Regions from separate parts of the Caldalkalibacillus salinus genome, predicted to be linked through region 2. Evidence: predicted binding sites of a transcription regulator. Region 2 holds the regulator's gene; each other region holds the start of a gene.
What was found. The regulator LexA, encoded in region 2, represses DNA repair genes until DNA is damaged. The targets are predictions, from matches to a motif close to CGAACATATGTTCG.
Positions count from the first base shown of each region.

Region 1: a site for LexA is predicted at 1,724-1,737, ahead of uvrB (excinuclease ABC subunit UvrB). Genes of this name have one in related genera too.
Region 3: a site for LexA is predicted at 2,520-2,533, ahead of JKM87_RS14040 (DNA polymerase IV). Genes of this name have one in related genera too.

Region 1 is NZ_JAERVL010000006.1:126,921-131,216, reverse strand. Features, by position in the region: gene JKM87_RS06540 (DUF421 domain-containing protein) at 1-588, shown strand, start outside; gene JKM87_RS06535 (potassium channel family protein) at 678-1,466, opposite strand; gene uvrB (excinuclease ABC subunit UvrB) at 1,815-3,797, shown strand; gene uvrA (excinuclease ABC subunit UvrA) at 3,918-4,296, shown strand, end outside.
Region 2 is NZ_JAERVL010000001.1:432,817-437,112, forward strand. Features, by position in the region: gene JKM87_RS02050 (glycoside hydrolase family 3 protein) at 1-917, shown strand, start outside; gene JKM87_RS02055 (SOS response-associated peptidase) at 1,115-1,780, opposite strand; gene lexA (transcriptional repressor LexA) at 2,181-2,810, opposite strand; gene yneA (cell division suppressor protein YneA) at 3,060-3,347, shown strand; gene JKM87_RS02070 (DUF896 domain-containing protein) at 3,490-3,723, shown strand; gene JKM87_RS02075 (potassium/proton antiporter) at 3,820-4,296, shown strand, end outside.
Region 3 is NZ_JAERVL010000025.1:9,092-13,387, reverse strand. Features, by position in the region: gene JKM87_RS14045 (M23 family metallopeptidase) at 1-1,093, shown strand, start outside; gene JKM87_RS14040 (DNA polymerase IV) at 1,130-2,377, opposite strand; gene JKM87_RS14035 (DUF1885 family protein) at 2,706-3,140, opposite strand; gene JKM87_RS14030 (AbgT family transporter) at 3,607-4,296, shown strand, end outside.

The DNA.
Region 1 (4,296 bases), on a different contig from region 2:
CCTACCTTTCTCGTCCGACATGGAAGGGTACTTGAAGATAATATGAAAAAAGAAAATATGACTGTAGATGAACTCATGATTCATTTACGGCAGAATAATGCTTTTAAACTATCCGAGGTCGAATCTGCAATCATGGAGACGAGTGGCCAAGTGAGCGTGCTAAAGAAAAGTGACAGGCAACCTCTAACACCTAAGGATGTTGGCATGAACGTCAAACCGGAACACCAACCCCGGCTTGTGATCATTGACGGCAACGTGATGGAGAATAGTTTAAACACTTACGGATACAGCAAGGCATGGCTACTCGACCAAGTTAAGAAGCAGGGGGCGTCCACGTTTTCTGATGTATTTCTAGCCCAGCTTGACTCGAAGGGAAATGTCTACATGGACCTATATAACGATCAGAAAGAAATGCCGGAAGTAAAACAAAAGGTCGTAACGGCAGCGAGCATTAAACAGCTACAATCAGACTTAGAAAGATTCGCTGTACAAACGGAAAATGAAGAGGCTAAGCAAATGTTTAAAAGAAAGGCGCAACAAATGGATCAGCTTTTAGACGAGATCAGTGTTTATATCAAAGAGTCATGAGGAGGCGTGTGAGTGCTTACTCTCCAAGGGGCTGATGCACACATAGTAACTGTTGTCACATCCGGGTCGAATCTAATGAACTTGGGTCCTTAAGTCTTATTGACCGCCGTTTCAGCCATTAAGTTTGAGAACGGTTTGTAAGTGAGAATATATTCGTCGAAATATTGCTGTGTGGCTGGTGTGATGTGGTCCTGATCCAGTATTTCAACAATAACTTTAACATCCTTGTCATGTTGTTGAGCAAACTGTTTAACTTTAGAAGCAATCAATAACGTCTTCCCATCTGTTGCCATGTCGTCCGTTGTATCGTCAGGGACAAAAATACAAATCGATTCAGCTTGTAGTGCGTTCGCCTTTTTTAAAGTGTCCCATTTCGTTGCTTTACCTTGAATATAATGAACATTTTTATGGTTCATAGGAGCGGTGGATGCTTGATCAATGATGACAATAGGAGTCCCTTGATGAGAATCTAACATTTCCTCGACGGTTAACTTTGTTTTCTGAGACCAATGAATCATGATGACATGATCCTTTCCTTCAAACCCAATAATACCCATCTCCTTAAACTCCTCGTATTTATTAATGAAATCAACAAGCTTTGTCACAAATATAGCGAATAATCCGATGCCAACAAGATACATGAATATGGAGTATACCCTTCCCCCAACTGTTTTGGGTGTATAATCCCCGAAACCCACCTGTGAAACGGTGGTCATGACGTACCAAAAGCCAATAAACGGATTTTTAAACGTTTTGGGTTCGATAAAATACAGTGCATAAGAGCTAAAGACCATAAAAATAACGGCCATAAGCAGTATTTTCCAATGATTGATCTTAATCGTATGCTGAAGGACTTTCTTGACGAGACTTAAGAGCATAAAAGTGACCTCCTCATGCTATTGTCTGAGTTGGGAGTTGTCTTATCGTGGGCCGTCTTAGTGTATTTTGGGAGGCGTTCACTCGATGGGATTTTTATGTATTCTTGCCACCTATTATTTTGATCAAAAACCGTTTGTTCAATACACATTCACCTTTGTGCGGAGGTCCGATGCCCTACGAATAGGAGATGACCTTCCCATACAGATAATACCAAATCATCTTTTTTGAAACGCACTCTTGTGCTATAGTAAAATAAAGAACATATATTCGTGAATTGTGTCTAAATCCCCCATCTTTGTGCTATAATCTAGATGTTGGAGAAATAGAGCGGAAAGAAGGAGGCTGCCATGCTAGATCATAAGTTTGAACTCGTATCCAGATACGAGCCGCAGGGTGATCAGCCCCAAGCAATTGAAAAATTGGTGCAAGGTCTAAAGGACGGAAAAAAACATCAAACCTTGCTTGGTGCGACTGGGACGGGGAAAACGTTCACCGTAGCCCAAACCATTGCCCAAGTCAATAGACCCACGCTCGTAATCGCACATAACAAAACGTTAGCAGCCCAATTACACAGCGAGTTGAAGGAGCTGTTTCCAAACAACGCAGTGGAATACTTCGTTAGTTACTACGACTACTATCAACCAGAGGCTTATATTCCTCAATCGGATACCTTCATAGAAAAAGACGCCAGCATTAATGATGAAATAGATAAATTACGTCACTCTGCGACGAGTGCGCTTTTCGAAAGAAGAGATGTGATCATCGTCGCCAGTGTATCCTGCATTTACGGTTTAGGTTCTCCGGAAGAGTACCGAGACCTCGTACTCTCTCTTCGTGTGGGGATGGAACGCAATCGAGATGATGTGTTACGCAAGCTCGTCGATATCCAATATGATAGGAACGACATCAATTTTCATAGAGGGACGTTTCGTGTCCGGGGCGACGTGTTGGAGATTTTCCCAGCGTCCCGTGATGAACAGGCTGTGCGTGTAGAGTTTTTTGGAGATGAGATTGACCGCATCACAGTTGTTGACGTACTCACCGGAGAAATTGTAGGTGAAAGAGACCATATAGCCATTTTCCCAGCCTCCCACTTCGTCACGCGTGAGGAGCGTTTGAAGCGGGCCATCGTTAACATTGAAGCGGAACTTGAAGAACGTCTAAAAGAGCTGAACGACCAAGGCAAGCTTCTAGAAGCGCAACGTTTAGAACAGCGAACACGCTATGATATTGAAATGATGCAAGAGATGGGATTCTGCTCAGGGATTGAGAACTATTCGCGTCACCTCACTTTCCGTGAGCCAGGGTCAACGCCGTACACGTTACTAGACTTCTTTCCTGATGATTTTATGATCGTCGTCGACGAGTCTCACGTGACCATACCACAAATAAGAGGAATGTTTAACGGAGACCAAGCGCGTAAAAAAGTCTTAGTTGATCACGGTTTCCGTTTACCATCAGCCGCGGATAACCGGCCGTTACGATTTGAAGAATTTGAAAAACATATCCGTAATATTATGTACGTCTCAGCGACGCCTGGCCCGTATGAGTTGGAGCATACACCTGAGCTAGTAGAACAGATCATCCGTCCGACAGGGCTAGTAGACCCGACGATTGATGTTCGTCCGATTAAGGGGCAAATTGATGACCTGCTCGGTGAGATTCAGGAGCGTATGCAGAGGAATGAACGTGTCCTAGTCACGACGCTGACCAAGAAGATGGCTGAAGATCTTACAGATTATTTAAAAGAGATTGGAATCAAGGTAAATTACCTGCATTCTGAGATTAAGACGCTTGAACGTTTGCATATTATTCGAGAGCTACGCTTAGGGACATACGATGTGCTTGTGGGCATTAACTTGTTAAGGGAAGGTCTAGACCTTCCAGAGGTATCCCTTGTTGCCATCCTAGACGCAGATAAAGAAGGGTTCCTACGTTCAGAGAGATCCTTAATCCAAACGGTTGGACGTGCGGCTAGGAACGCAGGGGGGCACGTCATCATGTACGCAGATAAAATAACAGACTCCATGCGTGTCGCTTTGGACGAAACACAGAGACGACGTGACCGTCAGACTACGTACAACGAAGAGCATGATATTACACCACAGACGATAAACAAGCCGGTTCATGACGTCATTGAAGCGGTCAAGGCGGCGGAAGATACCGAGAAGTATGAAACTGTCCCCGATCCGACGAAAATGTCCGCAAAGGATCGTAAACAGATGATTGAACGTCTAGAAAAAGAAATGAAGGAAGCGGCCAAACAGCTTCAATTTGAACGGGCAGCAGAGCTACGTGACCTCGTCCTTGAATTAAAAGCTGAATTGTAGACCGTAAACAAAAAGGATCAACCCGATAGACGTGACACACGATCAAGCAAGTGCAGTGACCCCAAGTTAACGGCAAGAACGAGCATAAAAAGGCAATATCTATAGAAAAAAGGTGAGAAGATGAACAATGAAAATATTATTGTCAAAGGGGCAAGGGCGCACAACTTAAAAGATATTGATATCTCCATTCCGAGGGATAAATTTGTGGTGCTAACCGGTCTTTCCGGTTCAGGGAAATCGTCTTTGGCCTTCGACACAATCTATGCGGAGGGACAACGCCGATACGTAGAGTCTCTGTCAGCTTATGCTCGCCAGTTTCTAGGGCAAATGGATAAGCCAGACGTGGATTCCATTGACGGTCTTTCCCCTGCCATTTCTATTGATCAGAAAACGACAAGCCGTAACCCGCGATCGACAGTTGGAACAGTGACGGAGATTTACGATTATTTACGTTTGTTATTCGCCAGAGTCGGGCATCCCCATTGTCCTAAGCACGGTA
Region 2 (4,296 bases):
AATCCATTAAGCGAAGTATGAATGCGGGTGTTGATTTATTTATGATTCCAGATGACTGGAAGCACTTTCTTACAACGACAAAAGAGCTAGTTGAAAGTGGCGAAGTTTCTGAGAGTCGTATTGATGATGCTGTAACACGAATCCTGCGTGTTAAGTTTGAAAATGGTCTTTTTGAGACCCCTTATGCCGACAGAGATCTAGTGACGCAGGGTATTGGTCAAAGTGAGCATCGTGCCGTTGCCCGTGAAGCAGTTAGAAAATCTCAAGTTTTATTAAAAAATAAAAACAACATTTTACCGCTCCAAAAAGATGGATTAAATATTTTTGTCGCTGGTAAGAAGGCTGATAATATGGGATACCAAGCTGGCGGTTGGACGATTAGCTGGCAGGGAGGGTCTTCTACATGGATGGGAGAACCTGAAAGAGATTTAATTCCAGGAACAACAATACTCGAAGGTATAAATGAAGTTGCAGGACCGAATACAAAAGTGAATTATAGTGAAGATGGGTCTGGTGCTGAGGGACATGATGTTGCAGTTGTTGTCATTGGTGAACCCCCTTATGCGGAGATGTTTGGAGATCGTGAAGATATAGGATTACTTCAAGAAGATATTAACTTATTAAATAAAGTAAAAGCCTCTGGTGTCCCAATGGTTGTGCTGCTTCAATCTGGCCGTCCGATGCTGGTAACAGATGAAATTAAAGATTGGGATGCATTTGTAGCTTCATGGCTGCCAGGAAGTGAAGGTGCGGGTGTTGCAGATGTCCTATTTGGTCATTATGAATTTAGCGGTAAACTCTCCTTTACATGGCCAAGAAATATGGAACAGATCAATAACCACGATAAAGTTAACCCGTTGTTTAGGAAAGGCTTCGGTCTTAAGACTCATCAAACGGGTCATCAATCTGATGAGTAAAAATAGTCATGGAATAGGATAGAAGGCTTTTACGGTAGGCCCGTTTTTTCATTATATTACTGAGAAAAGTCGCTGTCATAGGTTCGTATGCGTATGGCATATGCATAAAAAATATTCAAAAAAATATGCTCTAAATAAGTAACCCCTACGGATACACGAAATTCGTAGGGGTTACTTATGTCTAAAATGTATTTATCTTATGCTAATGTCTCAATCAGCTGAGGGTAGTTGTTTTGAGGTGAATTCACTAAGGAAGAAACTTCATAAGCCTCTATAAGTGGTGCAGGATAAGGTCTTAACAAGGTGTGAAGTTCATCTTGCTCAGTATCCTTGTCTAACCATGCCTTTTCGCCATCTGCATCCAGGATGACAGGCATTCTATTGTGAATCGGTTGCATCAAGTCATTGGGTTCCGTGGTAATAATGGTACACGTAGTTAATTGGCGACCGTCGTGGCTCGTCCAGCGCTCCCATAATCCTGCAAAGGCAAAAGGCGCCTGCTCCTTAAGGCGTACATACATGGGGAGCTTTTGACCACCCTCTTTTTTCCACTCATAGAATCCATCTGCCGGTATTAAGCATCTGCGTTTCTTATAAGCGGTCTTAAAGCTGGGTTTTTCATGTATCGTTTCTGCACGTGCATTAATAAGTTTGTTACCGATTTTTTCGTCCTTGGCCCAACGGGGGATAAGTCCCCATTTTAAATACCCCATACGGTTCTTTTCACCGTCATTAACAACGGCTAGAACTTGTTGGCTAGGTGCGATGTTGTACTGAGATTCAAACATGAAGTCAGCATGATCAATATAGAACCGATCATATAATAATTGTAAAGGACTATAAAGGGTAAAACGTCCACACATAAGCATCCCTCCTACCTATATTTTAACATATAATCTCAAAATACAGGTTTTTAATACATTTATTGGAAACGAGACAGCCATTAATGTTCTAAGAAGTGTTAATTAATCAATTAAAAACGTTTCAAAAGGGCATATAAGCATAGGAGGTTTACAATGGGTAATGGATGGTGAGCATTAAAAAAAAGCCTAAGGCAGCTTTTTTCAGGAAGTACATCAAACTTGTACAATACTGACAGCTACTTTAGACTTTTAGAGTGTTATCTGCACTGATTCATTAATTAATCCTATAACGACGTGTCTTTATGTAACGTATGTATGTTATTATCACGTATTCGTTCAATCATAACACTTTCTTTTGAAATGTCAGTGGCTAAAAAAATGTCCTGTTACAAAACATGTCCTAGTGAATAGTACGGAATACCCCAATCACTTTGCCTAAAATGGTCACCTCGCGCAAAATGATAGGTTCTAGTGATGCGTTTTCCGGTTGTAAACGAATGACGTTCTTTTCCTTAAAGAATCGCTTAACCGTCGCTTCCTCCTCTTCAGTCATAGCGACGACGATGTCCCCGTTGTTAGCTGTGTTTTGCTGTCTGACGATGACGTAGTCTTGGTCGTAGATGCCAGCCTCAATCATACTATCACCTTGGACTTTTAACATATACACGTTGTCGTGATCGCCACCGAATTTCTCCGGAAGTGGAAAGTATTCTTCGACATTCTCAATAGCCGTAATAGGGACCCCTGCAGTTACTTTACCAATAACGGGAATACGTACAACAGGCTCGTAGGATGCTTGCTCCTCTTGAATAAATTCTTCGTCTAACACTTCAATCGCTCGAGGCTTTGTAGGATCTCGCCGTATATGTCCCTTTTTCTCGAGTCTCGCCAGGTGTCCGTGGACCGTAGAACTAGAGGCTAGCCCAACCGCTTCCCCAATTTCACGTACCGAGGGAGGATATCCCTTCTCTTTTACTTCGGTTTTAATAAAATCCAAAATCGCTTTTTGACGATTTGATAATGCTTTCATAACGTTCACCTCAACCCAGTATGATAAAAATTGCCACTTTTTACTTACTTGTCATTATAGCATAGAAGAAATGAGCGTACAAACATAAGTTCGAAAAAAATCTTGACCAGAACCTTTGTTCCTATTATAATAAAAAACGGGAACAAAAGTTCTCGATTTATTTTTGTATAACATTCCACCCATATACCGTACATAATTATTCGACAACTTTCGAATAAAAGTGATAAGAAAGAAAGGGGAAGGTTAATCATGTTTGTCACAAAAGACATATCATATCTCTTGGTTTTTGTTATTGTACTTTGTGCCATTTTTTACACGATGTCTAACGTTATGGCTTCAGCAGAAGATTATCAGTATGAGTATATACAAGTTGAAACAGGGGACACCCTTTGGCGTATTGCTGCACAACACCATCAGGGTCTAGGTATATCCGTTCAAGAATACATACAGCAGGTGAAAGTACTCAATGGTTTAGAGGGGAGTTTAATTTATCCGGGACAGGAACTTCAGGTACTAGTGCATCACCAAGAAGAATAGGGTCAGTTTAGGAGACAGAATGTGAGACAGCGGAGGGGCGTAAGTTTTCCTTTCTATTCATTGTGAGTATTCCCGTGTTATAATAAAGGAATGCTGATAGTATGAGCAAAGGTCATATGATGATATTAGAAAGGGGATTACTGTGCTCACTCAAGAAAAATTAGCTAGAATTAATGAACTGGCGAATAAATCAAAAAAAGAAGCACTGTCGCAGGAGGAGAAGCTCGAGCAACAACGTTTACGTGAAGAATATCTACAATCTGTTCGTAGCTCACTTAAAGCTAACCTTATGGGTGTAAAGGTTGTTGACCCAGAAGGCAAAGATGTCACGCCTAAAAAGTTAAAACGTGAACAAAATAAGCGTAAAAAACACTAATATAGGGTCATATTATATATAGAGTTAATAATAAAGAAGCAGTTTTTAAAACTGCTTCTTTATTCATGAGCGCTCCAGTAAGGGCGGTTGGTATTCATGAGTGATATCCTACATACAGATTACTTCATATTTTTAACGGCTATCCTACTTTTAGCCGGTGTCATGGCCACCAAGTTTTCAGCAAGAGTAGGTGTGCCGACCCTTGTCGTGTTTATTGCAGTGGGGATGATATTCGGGTCTGAGGGCATGGGTCTTATTGATTTTTCCAGTGCCGGCTTCGCCCAGCTACTAGGTATATTGGCACTGATTGTCATCCTTTTTGAGGGTGGTCTACAGACCAAGTTGAGTCATGTCAAACAGGTGGCTACATCTTCGCTCACGCTGGCAACACTCGGCGTGTTGCTCACCACAATTGTTGTCGGTGTAGCCGCTAAGTATATTCTCCAAGTGGGGTGGCTAGAAGGGCTACTCTTTGGTGCCATAGTCGGTTCAACGGATGCTGCCGCTGTTTTTGCCGTGATCAGTGGCAAAAATATTAAACAACGACTACAGTCCACTTTAGAAGCAGAGTCA
Region 3 (4,296 bases), on a different contig from region 2:
AGAACAAGAGGGAACGGAGGACGATCCTGATCAAGGTGAGCAAGGTCAAGGCGAACAGGGTCAAGACGAGCAGGGGCACCCGCAAGAAGATGATGACCAACGACAATCTTATGACCTTTCCTACCAGGAGATGAATGGACAGAAATGGATTTCAGCGTCTGAGCTCACAGAAGCGGTGCAGGGGCATATGGAATGGGACAAAATCAATAAAACTTTAGATCTTGAATTATTCGGTCTTCCTTTTCATTGGATTGAAGGGGTATCCGTCGTAGAGCGAAACGGACTATATTTACCTTACGAATTAACGGCCATATTTGATGAGGATCATGACGTCGTGTATTTGCCTTACGGATTTCTTGAGAAAGGCCTTGAAGTGGACGTTGAGCTAGGGGAAGAGCAGAGTCCTGACGCAGAGGCAACCCAACTGACGTTCTATATTGATGAATCTGTAGAAGAAGCCTTTTCTCAAGTTCAAGGGCCTTCTGTTGACTTATCGGCTATGTCACCGGATGATCTCATCGCTTATTTATCATTCTTATCCAACCCTATACCGGACGCGACGATTAGTACTAGAGCGTCACACCTGCCAGGTGCACCGCGAGACTATCGTAATGGTTACCATGAAGGGATCGATTGGTACAGTGGGACTTCCGGTCGGGTGATTGACCAGCAGACCCCCGTTCAATCCGTGGCAGATGGGACCGTGGTACGTGTCGACCATGATTATGTAGAAATGACCCGCGAAGAGCGTGAAGGGCTACTATCCTGGTCTCATGAACTTGACGATACACCCGCGTATATTCTAGATAAATTACGTGGCATGTCAGTCTGGGTGCAGTATGACCAAGGTGTGATGATACGCTATGCCCACCTTTCACAGGTTGAGGCTCATTTAGAAGTGGGGCAGTCAGTGGCACGTGGTGATGTACTCGGTTACGTTGGTAACACAGGAACGAGCTACGCCATTAACGGGGACGAGGATGGTGGCTTACACCTACACGCAGACTTACTCATCTACGGTGAGTTATTCTGGAAGCATATTAACGATCCAGACCAAGTCCGTAGAGTCCTGAATCATACGTTTCAAGATTAATCCCTTTCAAAAAGCGGAACTTATGATAGTCGGAGGTCATTTATAATGGCCTCCGATTTTTTGCGAGCGGCTGATGGCTTGCCCAGAGGATGTGAGGGATGCGGCACGCAGGATGGAGGTGTCTCCGTACTTTTCCTTGATCGCATCCATCGCTTGACTCAGCTGTTCTTTTTTTAAAAAAGGATCAAACAAGTTGAGCTGGTAACACTCACTCGACTCTAATCCTGTTAGGGTCACCCCCACTTTACGCACCGGTTTCCCATCCCAATGTGTCTTGAAAAGCTTTGTGGCCACCCGAAACAAATCCATGCCGTAGTTAGTAGGAGAGGTCAATTTGGTTTGACGGTGAAAGCCCGTAGGGAAATCGAAGTCGGCACCCCGGCACCCTACCGTAATGGTACTCCCCACATAATGTTTAAGACGAGCGCGTCGGCCCACTTCCTCACACAATTCCAACAGGACTGTTTTAATGTCCTTCCAATGGTCATAGTCTCGTGGGAGTGTCATTTGGTGTCCAACCGCTTTTTGTTCGTCGTGCGTATTGACGGTGACAGGGGACGTGTCTATACCGTTCGCCGTCAGCCACAGCACTTCCCCATTAATGCCCCATCTTTTTTTCAGCGGCTCAACAGGATACTGGGCCAGTTGTCCGATGGTACGGATTCCCATGCGCTCGAGGTGATGCCGCATACGACTTCCGATACCAAATAATTTTCCTACAGGGAGTGACCACATCGTTTGTTTCATATTGTTTTCGTTTAGGGTGAAGATCCCGTCTTGATTTTTCTTAGCAAACTGGTCGCAAGCCATCTTCGCTAATACTTTGTTTGGACCGATTCCCACTCTTGCGTAGACCCCTGTTTCATCTAGAATTCTTTGCTGTAGCAGTTGGGCCGTATGGTCCGGTGTGCCAAAGAGGTGAAGGGAATGTGTCACGTCCAAAAACTGTTCATCGATACTGTATGCTTCTACAAGATCTGTGAACGTCTCGAGAATCGTGGTGATCTTCAAGGAAACGTCAATATACGTCTGCATCCGTGGCCGTATCACGACAAGGTTGGGACATTTTTGTTCTGCTTGCCATAACGCCTCGGCTGTTGTGACTCCCCATTTTTTGGCTAGAGGACAAGCAGCGAGAATAATACCACTACGTCTTTCAGGGTCCCCGGCGACAACGACGGGACGGTCCCTCAGTTCAGGGCGACACGATTTTTCTACACTGACGTAAAAGGATTGCATATCTGTGAGGAAAATAACGCGTTCTTTTTTCTTGTTGGTTGACATGGTGAGCCTCCTCCGTTTGTTCCCTTTAACTGAATGACTTGGTGTACTGAATGACCTAAATGCACTGTATGATCTAAATGTAAATGCACTGTATGACTTAAAGGTACTGTTCCACTTGATATAGAGATGAACTTGTAAGTAACGAACGCAAGTTCTAGGAATGTATGTTCTTATTATATGCAAAAAAAAGAGGAATGAGAAGTGAAAATATTTGTCAATCATATCTATGGTGAGGGAAAACGAAAAAAAGCACCCTAGGAGGGTGCGAGAGGTTTGATCTAGAGGTCTAAGCGGTTAGGCTTAGAACAAAATAGGTTAGGTTCAACTATTAGGGTTTACGAGGGTAATAATACATCGTACGCCCATTGAAAAGGTCTAATTTCGCTTTAAACGCTTTGGCTAAATACTTACAAAATTCATTCGCTTTCCCTTTGTCGCCATGGGTAGCGCCTTCTGGGAGTACGACTTGTATGTAGTGCTGTTCTTTGTCCTCTTCTTCGGGTAGTGATTCTGATCCCACACCTATGACGACATACTTATATAATCTGTCGTCCTTTCCTTTGAGGTAAAACCATTGATCCTTCCCCTCAGGCTTTTCCTCAATCGTATAGGGGAAGGCTGCATCCGCATATCCCCAGCTGAGTTGTTGCCCCGTTTTAGTTGTCATGTCAACATAACGTTGCATCTTATCTTTCACTTCTTGTAAGGTTACCTTTTGAGCAGTCGAAGCGTCTACCAATCTGATATAAGCGCTGTTTCCCACAATTTTCACTCCTCACTACAGTGTGGAACATATCTCCCTAAACAAAATCTCTCAAAAAAACAAACATGTCATTTTCACCATCTCGCATCATACTCACATATATCTTCTAACATAGTAGCACTACAAATCTTTTTTGACAACGGTTGCAGAAGCTTTGACGAAGAGGTCTCACTTAGGATGCAAAAATGATGAGGCAAGCAAGATTTATCATTAATTTGCTTAACATGCACTTACTTTAACTTTGGCATATTTCACCTTAAAAACGTATAACACGCATTTAGCGCATAAATATAAAGAATAATGCCTCGAAGTCAGAATATCTCACACATTTTTTTAAATATTTATACACATTTTAGCCATTAACATGATATAATTCGGAATAAATAAGGACATATTCCTTAAAAACACAAAGGGAAGGTGAAAGTAGATGGGTGGACCAATCCTAAATGATCAAGAACTTGATCCGATGAAAAGAGGAGCCTTCATGCGTTTCCTCGATGTTGTAGAGAAGATCGGGAACAAACTACCGCATCCATTTATCCTGTTTGTATACTTAGCGGTAGCCGTTATCGTCATGTCGACGATTGCGAGTGCCTTTGGTGTAAGCGTTGTACATCCGGGTACAGGCGAAGATATGCCCATTAAGGGACTGATATCTGGTGAAGGGCTTAACTATATGATCTCTTCTATGCTGGATAACTTTACAGGATTTAAACCGTTAGGACTAGTATTGGCTATGATGTTAGGGATTGGGCTAGCCCAAAAGGTAGACTTAATCCAAACCTTTATGCGTAAGAGTATCCTTAACGCGCCGCCGAAATTAGTGACTTATGCCGTATTATTTGCGGGAGTCATCGGGAACCTAGCATCTGATGCGGCACTTGTAATCGTGCCTCCATTAGCGGCGATGGTGTTCCATGCTTTAGGTAGGCATCCGCTAGCAGGTATGGCAGCTGGATTTGCCGGAGCAGGGGCAGGCTTTACAGCCAATATCTTTATCGCTGGTACAGATGCCTTGTTATCTGGTATCTCCACAGAAGTGGCCCAGACGATTAATGAAACTATGGAAATCACACCGGTAGATAACTGGTACTTCATGATTTTCTCCGTGCCTATGCTCATGATTGTCGGTGCTCTCGTCACAGAAAAAATCATA